DNA from 2 places in the Kribbella solani genome. Region 1 is predicted to be linked to the other one. Evidence: riboswitches for the same ligand, from Rfam matches in the RefSeq annotation. Region 1 holds a riboswitch; the other holds the start of a gene.
What was found. Region 1 has a riboswitch for ZMP and ZTP ahead of HDA44_RS06735 (bifunctional 5,10-methylenetetrahydrofolate dehydrogenase/5,10-methenyltetrahydrofolate cyclohydrolase). Riboswitches for the same ligand answer to the same signal wherever they lie in the genome.

Region 1 (10,182 bases):
GTCCTGCTCGGCGTCGGCGCGCTGACGCTCGGCGGCAAAACCGCCGACACGTTCTCGATCCCGGGTACCGAGTCGCAGCGCGCGCTGGACGCGCTGAAGCAGGAGCTGCCGGCCGCGAGTGGCGCCTCCGCGACCGTCGTCGTGCAGGCGCCGGACGGGAAGACGCTCGCCGACCCGACGGTCAAGGCCGCGGTCGGCGTCGCCGCCGCGAAGGCCGCGAAGGTACCCGACGTGATCGCGGCGATCGACCCGTTCACCAGCAAGGCGATCAGCCCGGACGGGCGTACCGGGTTGATCAGCGTCCAGTTCGACAAGCCGGCCGACGAGTTGCCGAGCGCGAGCGCGGACGCGTACGACGGTCTGAGCGGGCTGAGCTCGGGTGACCTGAAGGTGGTTCCGGGCGGCCAGATCAAGGCCGGGGTCCCGGAGATCGGGGCGACCGAGGTGATCGGCGTGGCGGTCGCGGCGGTCGTACTGATCGTCACGTTCGGATCGCTGGTCGCGGCCGGGATGACGCTGCTGACGGCGCTGCTCGGCGTCCTCGCCGGGATGGCCGGCCTGCTGATCGTCACCGCGTTCACCGACGTGTCGTCGACCGCGCCGATCCTGGCGCTGATGCTCGGCCTCGCGGTCGGGATCGACTACGCGCTGTTCATCAGTTCGCGGCACCGGTCGCAGCTCGCGGACGGGATGGACCCGGAGGAATCCGTCGGCCGGGCGACCGCGACCGCCGGGTCGGCAGTCCTGTTCGCCGGCGCGACCGTAGTGATCGCGCTCGCCGGGTTGTCGGTCGTCGGCGTACCGTTCCTGACCGCGATGGGCCTGGCCGCCGCGGCGACGGTACTGACTGCCGCACTGGTCGCGCTGACGCTGTTGCCGGCGCTGCTCGGCTTCGTCGGGAACCGCGTGCTGCCGCGGAAGATCCGGAAGGCGACCGCGCCGACCGACAAGACCGAGGGTTTCGGCTTCCGCTGGGGCCGGTTGGTGACCCGGCTGCGGGTACCGATCGTTGCCGTCGGCATCATCGGGCTCGGTCTGCTGGCGATCCCGGCGAAGGACATGCAGCTCGCGCTTCCGGACGGCGCCTCCGCCGCGGCCGGTACGAATCAGCGGGTCGCGTACGACCTGACCGCGGCCGCCTTCGGGCCGGGCGCCAACGGCCCACTCATCGTGGTTGTGAAGAGCAACGACGCGGCGACGTCGAACGCGCTGGTGCAGGGCGTGCTCGGCAAGACCCAGGGCTTGGCCGACGTGGTCGCGGCCCAGCCGGCGGCGGCCAGCCCGGACGGTACGACGCGCCTGGTGCAGGTCATTCCGAAGAGCGGACCGGCGAGCGAAGAGACCTCCGAGCTGGTGAAGAACCTGCGCTCCGCGGTGAAACCTCTCGCGACCGGTGACGCGAGTATCTCGGTGACCGGCAACACCGCGGTCGGCGTCGATGTCTCGAACAAGCTGTCCGACGCGCTACCGACGTACCTGTTCGTGGTGATCGGCCTGTCGTTCCTGCTGTTGCTGCTGGCGTTCCGGTCGGTGCTGGTGCCGTTGAAGGCGACACTTGGCTTCGTCCTGACGATCGGCGCGACGTTCGGGATCACGGTCGCGGTGTTCCAGGAAGGTCACCTGGCGAAGCTGTTCGGGGTCGACTCCCCCGGCCCGCTGGTCAGCTTCCTGCCGATCATCATGATGGGCATTCTGTTCGGGCTCGCGATGGACTACGAGGTGTTCATCGTGTCCAGGGTCCGGGAGGAGTTCGTCCACGGCCGGCACGCGAACGACGCGACCGTCCAGGGCCTCGGGCACGGCGCCCGCGTCGTCACCGCGGCCGCGCTGATCATGGCGTCGGTGTTCGCGGGCTTCATCCTGGTGCACGACCCGATCATCAAGGCGATCGGCTTCGGCCTCACCATCGGCGTACTGATCGACGCCTTCGTGGTCCGGATGACGTTGGTGCCGGCCATCCTCAGCCTGCTCGGCGACCGGGCCTGGTGGTTCCCGAAGTGGCTGGACCGGATCACGCCCCAGGTGGACATCGAAGGCGAAACCCTCCGGGTCGACGAGCCCGAACCGAAGGAGCTCGCGAACGTCCGCTGAAACAGCGAAAGGGCACCGACCTGGTCGGTGCCCTTTCTGATGTCGGGCTGACAGGATTCGAACCTGCGATCTTTCGGCCCCCAGCCGAACGCGTTACCAAACTACGCCACAGCCCGAAACTCGCTCCTGGGAGCGAGCCGGAACAAACCTTACCTCATCCTGAGGGGTGCTTCGGACCGGGTCCGGTCAGCGTTTCTTGTTCTTCTGCCGGGCCCGGATCTGAACGTGCACGGGGCTGCCGACGAAGCCGAAGTCCTCGCGCAGGCGGCGTTCGATGAAGCGCTGGTAGGACGCCTCGATCTGGCCGGAGGTGAAGATCGCGAAGGTCGGCGGCATCGTGGTGGCCTGGGTGCCGAACAGGATCTTCGGCTGTTTGCCGGAGCGGACCGGGTGCGGGTGGGCGGCGACCAGGCGGCCGAGGAAGGCGTTCAGCTGGCCGGTCGGGACCCGGGTCTGCCAGCCGTCCAGCGCGGCCTCGATGGCCGGCACGAGCTTCTCCATGTGCCAGCCGGTGAGCGCGCTGATGTTCACCCGCGGCGCCCAGCGGAACTGCACCAGGTCGCGGTCGATCTCGCGCTCCAGGTAGTACCGCCGCTCCTCGTCCATCAGGTCCCACTTGTTGTACGCGATCACCAGCGCCTTACCGGCTTCCTCGACCGCGTTCATGATCCGCAGGTCCTGCTCGGTGATCGACTCCGACGAGTCGATCACGACCACGACCACCTCGGCCCGCTCGATCGCCGCGTTCGTCCGCAGCGACGCGTAGTACTCGTGACCTTGGGCGTTCTTCACCTTGCGGCGGATCCCGGCGGTGTCGATGAACCGCCACTCCTGGCCGCCGAGCGTGATCAGCTCGTCCACCGGGTCGACGGTGGTGCCGGCGACGTCGCTGACGACGACGCGGTCCTCCTTGGCGACCTTGTTCAGCAGCGACGACTTGCCCACGTTCGGCTTGCCGACGATCGCGACCCGGCGCGGCCCACCGGCCTCGCCGTCGCGCTCGGCCGGCGCCTCCGGCAGCGCGGCCAGGACGGCGTCCAGCATGTCGCCGGTACCGCGCCCGTGCATCGCCGACACCGCGAACGGTTCGCCGATGCCGAGGCTCCACAGGTTCATCGCCTCGGACTCGATCCGCTGGTCGTCGACCTTGTTCGCGGCCAGCACGACCGGCTTACCGGACTTCCGCAGGACCCGCACCACTGCCTCGTCGGCGTCCGTGATGCCGACCACCGCGTCGACCACGAACAGCACCGCGTCGGCCGCGTTGATCGCGACCTCCGCCTGCGCCGCGACCAGCGCTGCCATCCCGACCGCGTCCGGGTCCCAGCCGCCGGTGTCGACCACGGTGAACTCCCGGCCGGCCCAGTTCGCGTCGTAGGAGACCCGGTCCCGGGTCACCCCCGGGGTGTCCTCGACGACCGCCTCACGGCGGCCGATGATCCGGTTGACCAGCGTGGACTTGCCCACGTTCGGCCGGCCGACGATCGCGAGCACGGGCAGCGGACCGGCGTCTTCCCGGTCGTGCGTCGGTACGTCGATGGGCAGGTCAGTCATGGGGGTCCTTCTCGTCTCGCCAGCCCGGAAGTGGGTGGCCGGTTTCTTCGACGGCCGCCTTCACATGGGCGCGCAGCACGTCGCCGATGTGGACAGCGACCGCCTGTACGTCGGAATGTCTCCTGGGAAAGGGTACGCGGTCGATCACGAAAGGTTCGCCGTACACCACGTCGACCCGGCTTCCGGCCGGCGGATGACCCTCCACGCTACCGGCCGGCAACCGCGTACCCATCAGCGCGACCGGCAGGATCGGCGCCCCGGTCACCATCGCCAGGTACGCGACACCGGTGCGAATCCGGCTGAAGTCGCCGGGGCCCCGGGTGCCCTCCGGGTAGATGTTCAGCACCCGGCCGTCGCGCAGCACCTGGATCGACCGCCGGACCGCCAGCGGGTCGTACGACCGCCGGTCCACCGGGATCTGGCCGATCCGCCGCAGGAAAACGCCCTGGAACCCGCCGAAGACCTCGATCTTGCCGAGCTGGTGCAGCATCCGCGGCGCGACCGCGCCGAGCAGCGGAGCGTCCAGCAGGCTCAGGTGGTTCGGCGTCATCAGCAACGGACCGGTCAGCGGGAACCGGTCCTCGTGGTGGATGGTGAGGTTGTACTTGCGGAAGAAGTACGGCTTGGCGAGCTTCCGCATCGGCAGCGCCAGCCGGTACGGCAACGGCGGCAGATCGTCCGTCCGGGGCAGCTCCTGATGCCCGGTGATCTCCGCCGTCATGGCACTTCCCGGGTCTCGGCCTCCTTCGCGAGGCGGCTGATCGCGTCGATGACCTCGTCCAGGGACAGGTACGTCGAGTCGATGGTGACCGCGCCGTCGGAGGCGACCTGGAACTCGGACACGGTGGCGTCGTCGGCGTCCCGCCGGACGATCTGGTCGCGGAGCTGCTCGGCGGTCACCGAGCCCGCCGCCAGCTCGGCGCCGCGGCGGGCCATCCGGGCGTTCTGGTCGGCGGTCAGCAGCACCTTCAGCTCGGCCTGCGGCGCGACCACGGTGGCGATGTCGCGACCCTCGACGACGATCCCGCCGGTCGGCCGGGCGGCGTCGATGATGGCGCGCTGGCGGCGGATCAGCTCCTCGCGGACCTGAAGGTTGGTGGCGATTTTCGACACCACCGCGCTCAGCTCCGGCGCCCGGATCGCGGCCGCGACGTCGGTCCCGTCGGCGACGACGAACTGGTCGGCCGGGTCGGTGCTGAGCTCCAGCCGGAGCTCGCGGGCGCGTTCGGCGACCGCCTCGGTGTCGTCCAGGTCCAGGCCGCGCTCGACCGCCGACCAGGTCACTGCCCGGTACATCGCGCCGGTGTCCAGGTACCGCAGGCCGAGCCGGGTGGCCACTCCGCGGGCGGTGCTCGACTTACCGGAGCCGCTCGGCCCGTCCACAGCGATGATCATGCCCCGAAGATTACCGCCGCCCAGGGACACTCCCGCGCCGGACCACCCCGGCAAGGGCGCCCGCTGACGGCTTGTCGCGCCGATGCCGTGCTGCAGCAGGCCACTGGTGAAACAACCCGACAGCTAGCGGTGGACTGTCCAGCCGCGGTCCGTCAGGACGGTGACCAACTGGTCGACCGAGGCGGGCTTGACCGCGAGCTCGACCTCACCGGCGGGGCGGCCGGGGCTGTGGTCGATGCGGAGGTCCTCGACGTTGGCGCCGGACTCGGCCGCGTCCGCGAACAGGCGCGCCAGCTGACCCGGGCGGTCCGGGATCGTGACCAGAACCGTGACCAGCTCGATGTGCGGCGTACCGTGCTTGCCCGGTACGCGGACCGCGCCGGAGGCGCCCTGACCGAGGATCGCGGTCAGCTCGTCGGCCGCCTCTTCCTTGCCCAAGGCAACGAGGAGCCGGTCGAGCTCGCCCCGGATCTGCTCCAGCAACCCGGTCAGCGCGGTCGAGTTGGCGGACACGATCTGGGTCCACAGCTTCGGATCACCGGCCGCGATCCGGGTCACGTCCCGTACGCCCTGACCCGACAGCTGCAGGTGCGACGACGGCGCGTCGGTGAGCGTACCGGCCGCGAGCGCCGACATCAGGTGCGGCAGATGCGACACCCGGGCCACACCGAGGTCGTGATCCTCGACCGACATCTCGACCGTCCGCGCACCCGCGGCCTCGGCCAGCCGCCGGACCAGGTCGACCGCCTCCGGGTCGCTGGTCTCGTGCGGGGTGATCGCCCAGGTCGCGCCGTCGAACAGATCGGCGCGCCCGGCCAGCGGGCCGTTCCGCTCCGAGCCGGCCATCGGGTGACTGCCGACGTACCGGCTGAGATCGCCGGTAAGGCGGCGCGCGTCCGCGAGCGGCTTGGACTTCACGCTGGCCGCGTCGGTGACGATCGCGCCGCTGCCCGCGGTCTGCTCAAGCTGCCGCGCGATCACGGCGCCGACATGATCCGGCGGTACGGCGACGACGACCAACTGTGGTTCGAGCTCCACCGACCGTGATCCGGCGCCGATCCGCTCCGCCATCAGCGCGTTGTCCGCGTTGCCGTCGACGAGTTCCACGACGACGCCGAGCCGCGCCAGCGCGAGGCCGATCGACGTACCGATCAGGCCGGTACCGACGATCCGGACCGGACCACGCAGCTCACTCACCGCACACCTGGTTCGCTGCACCTGGTTTCACTGCGCCTGGTTTCACTGCACACCTGATTCACTGGGCGCCGGTCAGATCCGGGCGCAGCGCGACGGCCCCGTGCAGGTACACGTGCTGGATCTTGTCCCGCGACCGCGGCGTCTCGGTGTGCAGCATCAGCCGCACCACCCGGGGCAGCGCGTGCGGGACCGGGATCTCCTGCATGCACATCAGCGGTACGTCGGTGAGCCCGATCTGCCGCCCGGCGACGGCGGGAAACTCCGAACGCAGGTCCGACGTGACGGTGAAGAGGATGCTGATCAGGTCCTCGTTCTCCAGATCGTTCGCCTCCAGGACGGCCTTCACCAGCTCCGCCGACCGCTCGAGCAGATGCTCGCGCTCGTCGACGTCCAGCTGGGTGGCACCCCGGATCGCCCGTACCGCCACGTCTCGCCTCCTCAGGCCACGACTGTTGATCCCCCCAGCCTAGGCCAACGTGGTCAAGGACTGGACAGCCGTCTCAGCCGCATCGACCGTCTGCTCCAGCAGCAGCGCGATCGTCATCGGCCCGACCCCACCCGGCACCGGCGTGATCAGCCTCGCCACCGCGGCCGCCTCGGCGAAGTGCACGTCGCCCAGATTGCCCTCGTTGTACCCGGCATCGACCACGACCGCGCCCGGCTTCAGCCAGTCACCGCGGACGAACTCCGGCTTCCCGACCGCCGCGATCACCACATCCGCCGTCCGGACCAGCTCGGGCAGGTCACGGGTACGGGAGTGCGCGTACGTGACCGTCGCGTTCGATGCCAGCAGCAACATACCGGCCGGCTTCCCGAGGATCGGGCTGCGGCCGATCACGACGGCGTGCGCGCCTTCCAGCGGTACTTCGTACGCCGCCAGCAGCCGCATGATGCCGCCGGGTGTCGCGGACCGGAAACCGGGATCGCCGAAGGCCATCGCCGCGAACGAGCGCATCGTCACGCCGTCCACGTCCTTGGCCGGATCGATCGCCTCGAACGCGGCCCGCTCGTCGATCTGCGCCGGCACCGGGTGCTGCAGCAGAATGCCGTGCACCGCCGGGTCGTCGGACAGCTTCCGGATCTCCGCGACCAGCTCATCGGTCGATGTGTCGGCAGGCAGGCCGACGCTGACCGAGGCGATCCCGGCCTTCTTCGACCGGTTCTGCTTCATCCGTACGTACGTGGCCGACGCCGGGTCGTCACCGACCAGTACGGTCGCGAGGCACGGCTGGACGCCGGCCCGTTCCTGCAACGCCCGCGCCCGCTCCGCCGCCTTGGCCACCATCTCGGCGGCGAGGTCGGTCCCGATCATGAGTTCAGCAGTCATCCGCGCACCTCTGTCATCTCCCAGGTGCCCAGGCGCGCGGCGAAGCCGGATGGCAGACCGTTCCCCGGTGGTGATCCACCTCAGCGCCAGTCGCGGTCCGGTGTCAGGATAACCGGCCGGCCACTTCGCTGAGGAATGCGTCAGCCACTCCGTCACCGATCCGGGGATGCGTGCGGGAGTGCGGTAGCCGGACGTCGCGGATCGCTTCGGCGCGATCCGTCAGGTGGCGAATCTCCGCAAGCGCCGTCGCGATACCCGACTTGTTGCCCTCGGCCTGCGCCTCCAGCGCCCGGAGCGCCTGGCGCAGCGCCTGACCCCAGTAGAAAGATGCGTCGAGCCAGGCATCCGCCTCCTCGGCGAAGGCCGGGTCGACCAAACCGGCGCGGAGCTGGGCCGGTGCGTTCTCGATCGCCTCGAAGTACGGCTCGAGGTCGGCGATCGCGCCGGCCAGGTCACCCGACTCCCAGGCCGTACGGAACGCGGCCAGCTTCCCGGCGAGCACCGGCGCGTTGACCAGGTGCAGCTTCCCGTCGTACGTGGTGAGGTCCGCGAACACCTCCAGCGCCCGGATCGTGTCCGCGTCTCCCCCGGCCCGCTCGGCGATCGCGCGACGCCAGGACGCGTCCGCGTCGTACACCTCCGGCTTCCAACCGAACTCGGCGAACGAGTAGAGCGCGAGCTTGCTGACCGCGGCCTGGTTCATCGGGTTCGAGATCACGCCGACGACCTGCTCCGCGACACCCGGTTCACGACCGGTGTACGCGGCGAGCAGGATCCGGCCGTGCGCGTAGTCGTTGACCGGGTAGTTGTCCCAGATCAGGATGTCGTGCCCGAACACCGCCTTCGCCGCGGCCGCTTGTGCACTCGTGATCTGCTCCGGCACTACCGCCGTCCCGGTCCAGTGCACGATCACGGCCGGATCCATCCGCTCGCGCAGCGCCTGCTTGTACGGCGATTCGTCGACGTCGTAGTACTCCGTCGGCACCATTTGCAGCGGCTCGACATCCGGCTTCGTCGCGATCCACTCGCGCTGGACCCGGTTGCACAGGTCCGCCTGCGCCGCACCCGCCGCGCCGCCACCGGTGCCGTACTTCGCCGCGTCCTCCGCGCTGTGCCACGTCTCGTACTCGATGTCGTCGAGTGGCACGTTGAAGACCCGCACGCCCAGCTCGTACAGCGCGTCGAACTTCGCGATCAGCGCCTGGTAATCCTCGTCCGAGGTGTACCGGATCGAGAGCCCCGGCGAGAGCGCGAAAGTGAAGTCGACCTTGTTGCGGCGCGCCCGCTCGATCAGCTCACCCAGCTCGGCGAGCTTGTCCGCCGGGTACGGGTCGCGCCACTGCTCGCGGTGATACACGTCGTCCTTCGGCGCGTACTGGAACGTGTTCATCCGGTGCGCGCCGAGATAGTCCAGGTGATCCAGCCGGTCGGCGTGCGACCACGGCGTGCCGTAGAAGCCTTCGATCGAGCCGCGATAGCGCAGCGCCGGCCAGTCGCGGATCTCGACGCCGTCCACCTCGTTGCCTTGGACAACTTCGTCGAAGGTCAGGGCGGCGTAGTACGTCCCGCGGACGTCGGCGCCGTCCAGCACGATCCGATTGGCGCCGACAGCAACTACGTACCCCTCGGCGGGCAGTTCACTGGCTGGTTGCGCGCCGAGACCGGTGCCACCGAGGTGGATGGTCACGGCAGCTTCGCCGTCCACGACGGTACGGACACCCGCGCGGGTCAGGGTCGCGCGGACCAGCCGCTCGGCGTCCGGATCGGTGGCCGGGCCGTGCACCAGGCCGACGGTGTCACCGAGCGCGAATCCGTCCGGGCGGCTGCTCCGCTGCCGCGGCTCCATCGTCAGGCCCGGCGCAGCTCGAGAACCGGGATGGTGCGGATACCGGCCGTCTGCTTCTCGTACTCGGCGAAGCCCGGGTAGCGGCGTGCCTGCTCCGCGTAGATCCGGTCCCGGTCGGCGCCGGTGACGTCACGGACAGTCACCTTGTACGTCTCCGTGCCGCGCTCGATCGTGCCTTCGCCGGCCGCGACCAGATTCCGGTACCACTCCGGGTCGGTCGGGGCGCCGGCCTTGCTGGCGAACACGTACACGGTCTCCGGGTCGTTGTCGTCGGCCAGGTACATCGTCGGAGCGACGTACTCCTGACCGCTCTTGCGGCCCCGGTGGTGCAGCAGGGTCATCGGGGCACCTTCGAAGTTGCCGCCGACCTTGCCGTCGTTCGCGCGGAACTCCTCGATAATGCCCGTGTTCCAGTCAGCCATCACAGTCCCCATTCGGTGAGATTCACAGCAGTCCTGCATGGTCCAACGCCAAATAGGCCGCATCGATGCCCGTCATCGCACCCGGAGTGCGGAGTTCGGTACGGAACGCGTCGACGGTCAGCTCCACCGGTACGCAATCCTCGGCCTCGTCCAGCTGCTGCTTCCCGTCCGGGCGGCAGCCGCGGGCGATCCCGACGTACTTGCGAAACGTCGACGACGCGCCGGACCACTGCCAGCCGACCACGTCGAGCGTCTCGCAGGTGTAGCCGGTCTCCTCCTCGAGCTCGCGGGCAGCGGCCACCGCGACGTCCTCCCCCGGCTCCACCAGACCGCCGGGGAGGTTGGTCACG
Region 2 (10,182 bases), 2.1 Mb from region 1:
GGGGATGGGTAACTGGCTCACGGTCGCCGCCGAGCTCGGGATCATCGCCGTACCCGTCGCCATGCTGATGATCTCCGGCGAGTTCGACCTGTCGGTCGGATCGATGATCGGCGCCGCCGGAATGATCGTCGCCGTCGGGGTCGGCCACTACGGCTGGCCGGTGGCACCGACGGTTCTGCTCGCGTTCGCGTTCGCGCTCGTGATCGGTTTCTGCAACGGCGTCCTGGTCGTGATGACCGGCCTGCCGTCGTTCATCGTCACCCTCGCCACGCTGTTCCTGCTGCGAGGGCTGACGATCGGCATCTCGCGCGCCACCACCGCCTCGACCAACGTCAGCCTGGACGATGCCCATCAGGGTTCGTTCCTGACGACCTTCCTGACCTCGACCCGCGGCACCTTCTCGATCGAGATCCTGTGGTGGCTGGCGATCACTGCCCTCGCAACGTGGGTGATGCTGCGCAGCCGGTTCGGGAACTGGATCTGCGCCACCGGCGGCGACATCGCGGCCGCACGCAACAGTGGCGTCAAAGTCGACCGCGTACGCATCGTGCTGTTCATGGCGACGGCTGCCGGGGCCTGCCTGGTAGGTGTCATGCAGGTGCTGACGTTCGGCTCCGGCGATGTGCTGCGAGGTGATCAGCAGGAGTTGCAGACGGTCATCGCCGCCGTCGTCGGCGGGTGCCTGCTGACCGGCGGGTACGGCACGGTCGTCGGCGCGTCCTTCGGCGCGCTCACGATCGGAATGGCCAGCCTCGGCATCAACTACGCGGGCTGGGATCCGGACTGGTTCAAAGCATTCCTCGGGGCGATGCTGCTCCTCGCCGTGATGGCCAACAACCTGATCCGCAAGAAGGCATTGGAGTCACGATGAGCCTGCCTGAACAGCCGATTCTCGAATTACGTGACGTCTGCAAGTGGTTCGGCACCGTACGCGCCCTGGACGGTGTGTCGATCGCCATCCACCCGGGCGAGGTGCATTGCCTGCTCGGCGACAACGGTGCCGGCAAGTCCACCTTGATCAAGATCCTGTCCGGGGTTCACAAACCCTCACAGGGCGAGTTCCGCGTCGACGGCGTACCCACCACGTTCGACAGCCCGCGGGACGCGATGGCCAAAGGTGTCTCGACGGTTTTCCAGGACCTGTCGATGATCCCGCTGATGAGTATCGGCCGGAACTTCTTCCTCGGCCGCGAACCGATGAAAGGCCATGGTCCACTCAAGCGCATCGACATGCGGACCATGAACGACATCGCCCACGCCGAGCTGGCGCGGATCGGAATCCAGGTCCGTGACGTCGGCCAGCTGGTCGGTACGCTCTCCGGCGGCGAACGGCAGTCCGTCGCGATCGCGCGGGCGGTGCATTTCGGGGCGCGGGTGCTGATCCTCGACGAGCCCACGTCCGCTCTGGGCGTGAAGGAAGCCGGGGTGGTGCTGCGCTACATCGCGCAGGCCCGCGACCGCGGCGTGGCGGTCGTCTTCATCACCCACAACGCCCATCACGCGTTCCCGGTGGGCGACCGCTTCACCATCCTCACCCGCGGCCAGAGCTACGGAACGGTCGCCAAACACGAGACGACCCGCGAGGACGTACTCAACAAAATGGCCGGCGGCGACGACCTCGCCGAACTCGACCACGAAATCGCCGAGTTCGCCCGCACGGACGAGTCGAGCACCTAGTACGACCCGCCCGAACCACGGTGACCTGCAAGCCCGGAAGCCCACCCTTCCGGGCCTCAGGACCGGCTTGTGAAGATCCGGACTCGCGCTACGGGTGATGGGTGCCGGGCAGCCAGTTGGTCAGGAGTGGGGTGAGGAGGTCTTTGTTGTGTTTCGGTGGGGTTCGGTACTGGAGCGACTCGTTGTTGTGGGCAACCAATGGGACGGGTACTTCGTGCAGGCTGCCGTGTGATCTGTAGTGGGATGGGAGTTGCTCCGACTCCTGCCCCGGTGCGAGGTCGCCGAAGACCGTGTTCGGGTCGCCGAGGACGACCAGGTCACCGATCCGGTCGGGGTGCAGATGGAAGCGTACGGCCGCGTCGCCGCGGGTCAGGACGCTTTCGACGCCGGGCAGCTTGTTGAGCGCGTCGGTAACCCGGCCTTCGTCGCGCGGATCGTTGAGCCAGATCCACGCCGTACCACCGAACGTCCGGTGATGACGCACGTACTTGTCCTTCTCGGCGGACAGCGCCCGCCGGACCGGTGCGTCCCGGTTGGCAAGTGCCTGGTTGAGGTCGTACACCAGCGTCTTGTAGTTCATGCCGTGGTCCGCCGTCGCGAAGAACGCCGCGTCCGGCGCCGCGTCCACGGCCACGGTCCAGAGCCAGTGGTTGATGCCGGCGGAGTAGATTCCGGGCGGCTGGCCGTAACGGTCCGCGAAAGCGGCAGGCGGTTCCTCCGCCGCGACGGCCGGCGTTGTCTTCGTACCGAGCAGACTGACCGTCTTCTTCTTGGCGGTAAGCAAAGCCGCCTTCCCACCGTGGTCGGCGACCTGCGTCATCAACGTCGGTCGCAGGAGCAGCTCGGCGCTCTCCATGTAATCCTCTTCGCCGGTCGCCGGGACGTAGTAGTAGTTCCCGGTGATGCCGTGCTCCGAGGGCCACGCGGCACAACTGATTCCGGCGTTGTTCGCGTTCGTGACGGTCGGAGCAATCGCCTCGACCACCGTCGACAAACCGTTCGCGCCGAGCCGGTCCAGCTCAGGCATCACCTCCGGTGTCGCGTACGCCGGGTCCAGGCCGTCGATCATCGCAACGACCACGCGCTGCCGGTTCGTCATCGGGTACTCACTCCTCACCCTCGAGCTGCTCGGTCAAGCGGATGACGTACTCGGCGCGATCGGCGCGAGTGTGGTGCTGAAGCAACATCACGGGTACGCCGTGGTGGTCGGTGTTGATTCCGTTGACGACCAGAACCGGCGTACCCGGCGCGATGTCGAGCCAGCGGGCGGTCTCGTCGTCAGCCGCCGCGGCCGAGAATCCACGTTCGGCCCGGATCACCGGGAGCCCTTGGTCGGCGAGCACCGACGTCAGGCTGTTCACCCCGTCCCAGTCCGCCGGCGCGACACCGACCGGCATCAGCACGGTCGACAGCGACCACGGCGGACCGTCGAGCAGCCGCCGGAAACGGAATCGGGCCAGCGGCGGTTTCCAACCGCGAGGCACCCGGCTTCTGGTGTCCGCGTCCAGATCCCGCAGCCAGACCCGGGAGGACTCCAGCAGCTCGTGGGTGACGGTCAGCCCGCGCGCGGCCATACTCTCGGCCAGCCCGGCGTGACTGTCGTCGATCCGATGCCGCACCGACGCCTCGCGGACGAAACTGCCGACGCCATGCTCGGTCCGGATCACGTTCGAACGCGCGAGCTCCGACAGCGCCCGGCGCACGGTCAGCCGATTGACGCCGTACGCCTCGGCGAGCTCCTTCTCCGGCGGCAACTTCGCCCCCGGAGCGAACTCACCGTGCTGGATTCGATCGGTGAGATCACCGGCCAGTTCGCCGTACAGCGCTGCTCCCCGGCGCCGCAGGACCGCCGAGCCTCGAGTCGCCATGATCATCAGTCTGGTAGATGTCTACACATCTACCAGACCTCGATCCATGAACAATGCATGAACTGACGTGGCTGCTACGAGACCTTTGCGTGGTTGTCGGGGGTGGAACGGCGGGATCTGCGGCGGGTGAGCAGGGCGGTGCCGAGGACGGTGAGGGCGATGACCGCGGTGGCGCCGAGGTTCAGGCGCTGGTCGGATTGGGTGGCCATGAAGACGAGCATGACGGGGATGACGATGACCACCGCCCAGGTCAGGTACGGGTAGGCCCACATGCGTACCGGCAGCGGGGTGCCTGAGCTGTCGAACTTGGCGCGGAGGCGGAGCTGGGAGACCGCGATGACGAAGTAGACGAGCAGCGCGATCGCGCCGGAGGTGGCCAGGAGTACGCCGAAGACCTTTTCGGGGAAGAGGTAGTTGCAGATCACGGCCAGGAAGCCGACCGCAGTGGACGCGAGGACGGCACCGCGCGGTACGCCGCGGGAGGTGGTCTGGACGACGATCGCCGGCGCCTGGCCGCGTTTGCCGAGTGAGTAGATCATCCGGGACGCGGTGTACAGCGCCGAGTTCAGGCAGCTCGCCACGGCTACCAGCACGACCAGGTCGACGATGACCGTCGCGCCGGGTACGCCGAGTGCCTGCAGCGCGGTCTGGTAGGAACCGTTGGTGGCCAGGCCGGGCTCGTTCCACGGCACGATCACGACGACGAGCAGGATGGACGCGAGGTAGAACAACGCGATCCGCCAAATCACCGAACGGGTCGCCTTGCCGACCTGCTCGTCCGGGTGGTCGGACTCGGCGGCGGCGATCGTCACGATCTCGGTACCCATGAAGCTGAACATCGTCACCAGGACCGCGGCCACGACCGCGCCGAACCCGTTCGGCAGGAAACCTCCGGTGTCCCACAGATGCTGGATCCCGCTGTGGTCCGAACCGAACACGCCCAGCACGGCCAGTACGCCGATCCCGATGAACCCGATGATCGCGATCACCTTGAGCAGGGCGAACCAGAACTCGAACTCGCCGTAGTTCGCGACGCTGAACAGGTTCGTCAGGGTCAGACCCAGCGTCACCGCGAGCGCCCAGACCCACTTCGGTACGCCGGTCCAGCCCTCCAGGATCGCCGCCGCCGCGGTCGCCTCGACCGGAATCACCAGCACCCAGAACCACCAGTACAGCCAGCCGACCGTGAAGCCGGCCCAGGACCCGATCGCGCGGTCGGCGTACACCGAGAACGAGCCGGTGTCCGGGTTCGCCGCGGCCATCTCGCCGAGCATCCGCATCACCAGGACGACGAGCGTCCCCGCGAAGGCGTACGCGATGAGTACGCCGGGACCGGCTTTGCTGATCGCCGTACCGGACCCGACGAACAGGCCGGCGCCGATCACGCCGGCGATGCTGATCATCGTGACGTGGCGGCCTTTCAGCCCCGCGGACAACTCATCGACAGCCACGTCGTACTCCTCGCAACGATGTTCCGGCCGCCCGGGCGGATCGGCTCCGGCGAACATCCTGGCAGCGAAAAGGCTCAATTCGCATCCGAACCGCCACCAACCGTGCACTAACAGTTACAGTCATCGACCGCTGACAGCCGACCTGGGCGCCAAGAGAGCGTCGCGACCGCCGATCAGGGTTTGGTGGCTTCGGCGATCTGCTCGTGGTGGCGGATTACCTCGCTGATGATGAAGCCGAGGAGCTTCTCGGCGAAGACCGGGTCGAGTTTGGCGGTTTCGGCGAGGGCGCGCAGGCGAGTGATCTGGCCGGCTTCGCGGGCCGGGTCGGCCGGTGGCAGGGCGTGTACGGCCTTGAGGTGGCCGACCTGCTGGGTGTACTTGAAGCGTTCGGCCAGGATGTGGACGAGAGCCGCGTCGAGGTTGTCGATGCTGTCGCGCAGCCGGTCCAGCTCGGCGCGGATCGCCGGGTCGACATCCTGCGGGCCGGCGGCGTTGCTCGTGGTCATGCGGTTCAGCATAAGCAGCCCATCCAGGCCCGCACCGAGCACCACCGGGTTCGCTTGCCGGCCGGTAAGGTGTCGGGTGGGTCGTGACTGGCGTCTGGATGGGTCACCATCGTGGAGCGACCCCGTCAGCTGACGCTGTGCCGCGCGCCTGGGCCTCTGGGACATTCTCTGGGAGGCACAGCGTGGTGTATGACTTCACTCCTTCGGCACTGTCGACGGTACGGCCCCGGCTGGTCGGGATCGTCAACGTCACCGCCGACTCGTTCTCCGACGGCGGCCGGTTCCTGGCAACCGAGGATGCGCTGGCGCAGGCGTGGCGATTGCTCGCGGCCGGCGCGGACATCATCGAACTCGGGGCGGCCGCGAGTCATCCAGGCGCCGAACGGGTCAGCGTCGACGCGGAGATCCGCCGTTTGGCCGACGTACTGGACGAGTTGGTGACTGCCCGCGTTCCGGTGTCGATCGACTCGTACGCACCCGAGACGCAGTTGTACGCCGCGGCCCATGGCGCCACCTATCTCAACGACATCCACGGCTTCCCGGACCCGGAACGGTACGCCGAACTGGCCGACAGCGGATGCACGCTCATCGTCATGCACGCGGTCCAGCACCGTGGCCCGGCGACGAAGGTGCGGATCGACCCGCCGGCCGTACAACAAGGGATCGACCGCTTCTTCCGCGACCGGCTCGACGCGCTGCAAGCAGCCGGCATCAGTCGCGACCGCCTGGTCGTCGATCCCGGGCTCGGCTACTTCCTCAGCAGCGCGCCCGAGCCGTCGATCATGGTGCTGGCCGGGCTCGCGGACCTGAAGGCCGGCTACGGCCTGCCGGTCCTGGTCTCACCTTCCCGGAAGTCGTTCCTTCGCACGCTGACTGGCAAGGACCTCGCCGACATCGGGCCGGCGACCCTGGCCGCGGAGCTGTACGCGGCCGGCCAAGGCGCGGACTTCATCCGTACGCATGACGTCGCCGCGCTCTCGGACGCGCTGACGATCTTCACCGCCCTGGCCAAGGGACGCGCGTAACCGGCATTTCTTCATCGAGCGATGGGGTTTACTCGCGGACGCCTGTACCGTTAACTTCATCAAGTGATGAAGAAAGGTGTGGGGCCGATGAGAGTGATCGTGGTCGGGGCCGGACTCGGCGGGTTGACGCTGGCCCAAGGTCTGCGCCGCGCGGGGATCGACGTCGTGGTCTACGAGCGGGAAGAACCCCGCGGCCGCCCGCAAGGCGTCAGCATGCATTTCGACGACCGGGGCATGACGGCGCTGCGCGCGTGCCTGCCGCCGGGGCACGTCGCGATGGTCGAGGCCACCATGGGCGGACCGCGCGAGCAAGCTCTGACCTTGTCCGAAACGGACGGCGAGCTCACGGTCGAGCGGAGCCAGTCGCTCGACGGGACGAAAGGGCCGGCTCGGCCCGGCCGGCAGGTCGACCGGCCGTTGCTGCGGGCGGTGATGCTGACCGGGCTGGAGGACACGGTGCGGTTCGGGGCGCCGTTCGCTCGGTTCCAGCAGCTTGCCGACGGCACTGTCCGGGCGTGGTCCGCCGATGGGCGTACGGAGGTCGCGGACGTACTGGTCGGCGCGGACGGGATCGGCTCGGCGGTCCGACGCCAGTACCTGCCGCATGTGCAGGTCGTCGACACCGGAAAGCGCATGGTGATGGGCGCGACGCCACTGCGGCGCGTGGTCGGTACTGGTCTGCCCGAGCTGATCGGTCACAGCGCGGCCCGGGCGCAGGTGCGCGGGACGATGATGGCGATGGGCATACTGCGGTTCACGCAGCCGCCGGTCGCGGCGCGTACGGAGTGCCTGCCCGGCCTGGACTCCCGCGCGGTCGCCGACGCCGAGGACTACGTGATGTGGGCGCTGCCGGTGACGGAAGAGCAACTCGGTACGGCCGAATCACCCGCCGCTGTCTGGGGTCAGGCGCAGGAATTGGTCTCCGGCCTGCCGGAGACATTGCGGACGCTCGTCGACTCGGCGTGGCCGGACCGCACAGTGGTACTGCGGAACGGGATGATCCCGCCACCACCGGTCTGGCCGGCCGGTTCGGTGACACTGATCGGCGACGCCATCCATGTAACCCCTGGCTTCGGCGGCAACCTCGCGATGCAGGACGCGCACCGGCTCTGCGCTCAACTGGTGCAGGCCGCGCGCGGCGAGAAGGAATTGCACGCCGCGATCGCCACCTACGAAGACGTGATGCGCCACGAAAACTTCACCACCCCCGCCGCATCCCGCCCGGCGGAGGCAGCAGTGGTGTCGCGGGGGTCGGGCGGATGAACTTCAATCTGTTGACGCAGCAGTCGTTGTCCTTGTTCAGTGCGTTGGGTGGCTGGCGTACGCTCGCGGAAGCCATCGCGTCCCGGGCGGTGTTCCTGGTCGCCTACCTGATCACCGCGAACGTCGTGGTCTCCGCGCTGATCGCGGTCGGTGCCGTGTGCATCTTCGCGGTGGCCCGGGTCTGGACCGACCGCAAGTACTGGCAGGCCGCAGGCGGGTTGTTCACGGTCGGAGTGTCCTCGTTCATGGCCGGGAGCAGCGGGCAGGCCGTCAACTTCTACCTCACCGGCGTACTCGCCAGCATCGTCGGCGGCGCAGTGTTCCTGGCGTCCATGCTGGTGGGACTACCGCTGATCGGCGTGGCAGTGGGAGCGGCGCGCGGCGACCGGTTCGGCTGGCGGCGGGATCGTGCGAGCCGACGGCGCTACCAGCTGTGTACCGCGGTCTTCCTGGCGAAGTTCGTCATCGGTGCGGCCGTGATGGTCCCGCTGTACCTGACCGAGCAGGTGGTCCCGCTCGGGATCGCCAGCACCTTGCTGACCATGCCCGCGCTGGCCGGCTGCGTGTACGTGAGCTGGCGAATCCTGCGCGCGAGCGTGGCGCCGATCGAACCAGGGAGAGTCGCTTGAACGTGCAAGTCAGCCACAGCGGCATCACGCCGACGTCCGCGGAGGTACCGGACTTTCCCGTACTCCGAGTCGACAGCGACCGGCTCGTCTACCAGGAAGCACTGATCAACGGTCAGTACCTCGGCGCCCACCTGTCGGCGATGGGACGGCCCAAGCAGCGCCTGGAGATCTGGCAGGACCTGCAGGGCGGAGCCACCTCCGACCGTCCGCTCCGGACCAGACAGCACGCCTTCATGCTCGAGATCGACGGCCAACTACTGACCGACCGCTGGGAATGGACCGGCTCCCACACCGACGGCGTACACACGGTCGTCGCGCTCCGCCATCAGCAGCGGCCAGTGGCAGTGGACGTTCACACCAGCTGCGACGGCACCTCGTTCTTCACCCGCCATCTCGTCATCACCAACACCGGAGATCGCCCGTGTGCCATCGCGAAAGTGGCACCGTGGTCCGGCCTGGCCTGGAGCGCCGGCGACAAGGGCGTACTCGCGCCGGAGCACTTCTCCTCGGCCGACGTGGAACTGCAGGCCCTCCCACACTCGGCGTTCACCCTCGGCCGGATGACCGATTCGTCCTGGGCGAACGAGGGCGCGTTCGACTGGGTACCACTGCCGGCCGGGCGTTCCGGCATCGAAAGCATGCGCGGCCATTCCGGCTTCGGCGCACCGTCGTGTTTCCTGCGCAACGAGGCCACCGGAGAGTTGCTCGCCATCGATCTGGCCTGGTCGGGAAACTGGTCGATCACCCTGTTCAACGACTTCGAGCCGGCGCGTCGTCCGCGCTGCGACGCGCGTGCGTACGTCGAGGTTGCTCTTGCAGGCCCGGCGCCACTCCGCGTCCTCGAACCGGGTGAGTCGGCCGAGACGCCCAAGGTCCACGTCGGCGCGTTGTTCGGCGACCTCGATGCCGCGATCCAGGCGCGCCACCGGCACATCCGTACGAGTGTCGCTCCCCCGCAACCGCAAGGCGCGCAACATCTCGTCGAGCTCAACACCTGGGCCGCCGCGCAAGGCCAGATCACCGAGGAACAGCTCTACGCCGAGATCGACCTTGCCGCCGAACTCGGAGCCGAGCTGTTCATGCTGGACGCCAACTGGTTCGGCAACGCGGCGAGCGATTGGATCGACGGTCTTGGCGACTGGAACCAGGAAAGCCCGCTGCTGACCAAAGGCGTCCGCGCCGCCCTCGATCGGGCGCGCGAGAACGGTTTACGCGCCGGTCTGTGGGTGGAGCCTGAGCGCGTCGGCAGCAACAGCAAACTCCTTGCGGACAAGCCGGAATGGTTCATGCACCGGCGCGGGCAGGTCATTCCGAATCTCGATCTGTCCCAGCCCCAGGTGGCGGAGTACTTCGAGAACACCATCACCGAAATCATCGACCGGTACCAGCTCGACTGTTTCCGGATCGACTACAACCTCCGAGTCGGTGAGGGCGGCGAAATCGACCGCGATGGTTATACCGAGAACATTCTGTGGCGCTATTACGACGCGCTCTACAAGGTCTTCGACACTATCCGCGAACGGTATCCGAAGTTGCTGCTGGAGAACTGTTCATCCGGCGGCGGCAGAACCGATCTGGGCATCATGTCGCGATTCCACTGGACGCAGGTGACCGACCACTTCGCACCCGCCCCTACCGCGCGGATCCTCAACGGCGCCACGATCACGTTGCCGCCAGAGCTCTGCCAGCCCTACCCGGGCCGGGGCGCCCAAGGCGTGTCCGACATCGACTTCCTGATCCGCGTACGGCTGTTCGGCCACTTC

Region 2: it holds a riboswitch for ZMP and ZTP, as region 1 does, so the genes downstream of both, folP (dihydropteroate synthase) here and HDA44_RS06735 (bifunctional 5,10-methylenetetrahydrofolate dehydrogenase/5,10-methenyltetrahydrofolate cyclohydrolase) in region 1, are expected to answer to the same signal.

Annotation. Positions count from the first base shown of each region.
Region 1 covers NZ_JACHNF010000001.1:1,537,238-1,547,419, reverse strand. The annotation lists gene HDA44_RS06770 (MMPL family transporter) at 1-2,091, shown strand, start outside; tRNA gene HDA44_RS06765 (tRNA-Pro) at 2,134-2,207, opposite strand; gene der (ribosome biogenesis GTPase Der) at 2,278-3,645, opposite strand; gene HDA44_RS06755 (lysophospholipid acyltransferase family protein) at 3,638-4,366, opposite strand; gene cmk ((d)CMP kinase) at 4,363-5,040, opposite strand; gene HDA44_RS06745 (prephenate dehydrogenase) at 5,164-6,237, opposite strand; gene aroH (chorismate mutase) at 6,296-6,664, opposite strand; gene HDA44_RS06735 (bifunctional 5,10-methylenetetrahydrofolate dehydrogenase/5,10-methenyltetrahydrofolate cyclohydrolase) at 6,704-7,564, opposite strand; ZMP/ZTP riboswitch at 7,584-7,668, opposite strand; gene HDA44_RS06730 (glycoside hydrolase family 84 protein) at 7,668-9,410, opposite strand; gene HDA44_RS06725 (nitroreductase family deazaflavin-dependent oxidoreductase) at 9,413-9,844, opposite strand; gene HDA44_RS37020 (NUDIX domain-containing protein) at 9,855-10,182, opposite strand, start outside.
Region 2 covers NZ_JACHNF010000001.1:3,631,426-3,641,607, forward strand. The annotation lists gene HDA44_RS16345 (ABC transporter permease) at 1-871, shown strand, start outside; gene HDA44_RS16350 (ATP-binding cassette domain-containing protein) at 868-1,677, shown strand; gene HDA44_RS16355 (alkaline phosphatase family protein) at 1,766-2,776, opposite strand; gene HDA44_RS16360 (GntR family transcriptional regulator) at 2,784-3,545, opposite strand; gene HDA44_RS16365 (amino acid permease) at 3,620-4,996, opposite strand; gene HDA44_RS16370 (chorismate mutase) at 5,170-5,502, opposite strand; ZMP/ZTP riboswitch at 5,576-5,663, shown strand; gene folP (dihydropteroate synthase) at 5,733-6,527, shown strand; gene HDA44_RS16380 (FAD-dependent oxidoreductase) at 6,615-7,790, shown strand; gene HDA44_RS16385 (DUF3159 domain-containing protein) at 7,787-8,419, shown strand; gene HDA44_RS16390 (alpha-galactosidase) at 8,422-10,182, shown strand, end outside.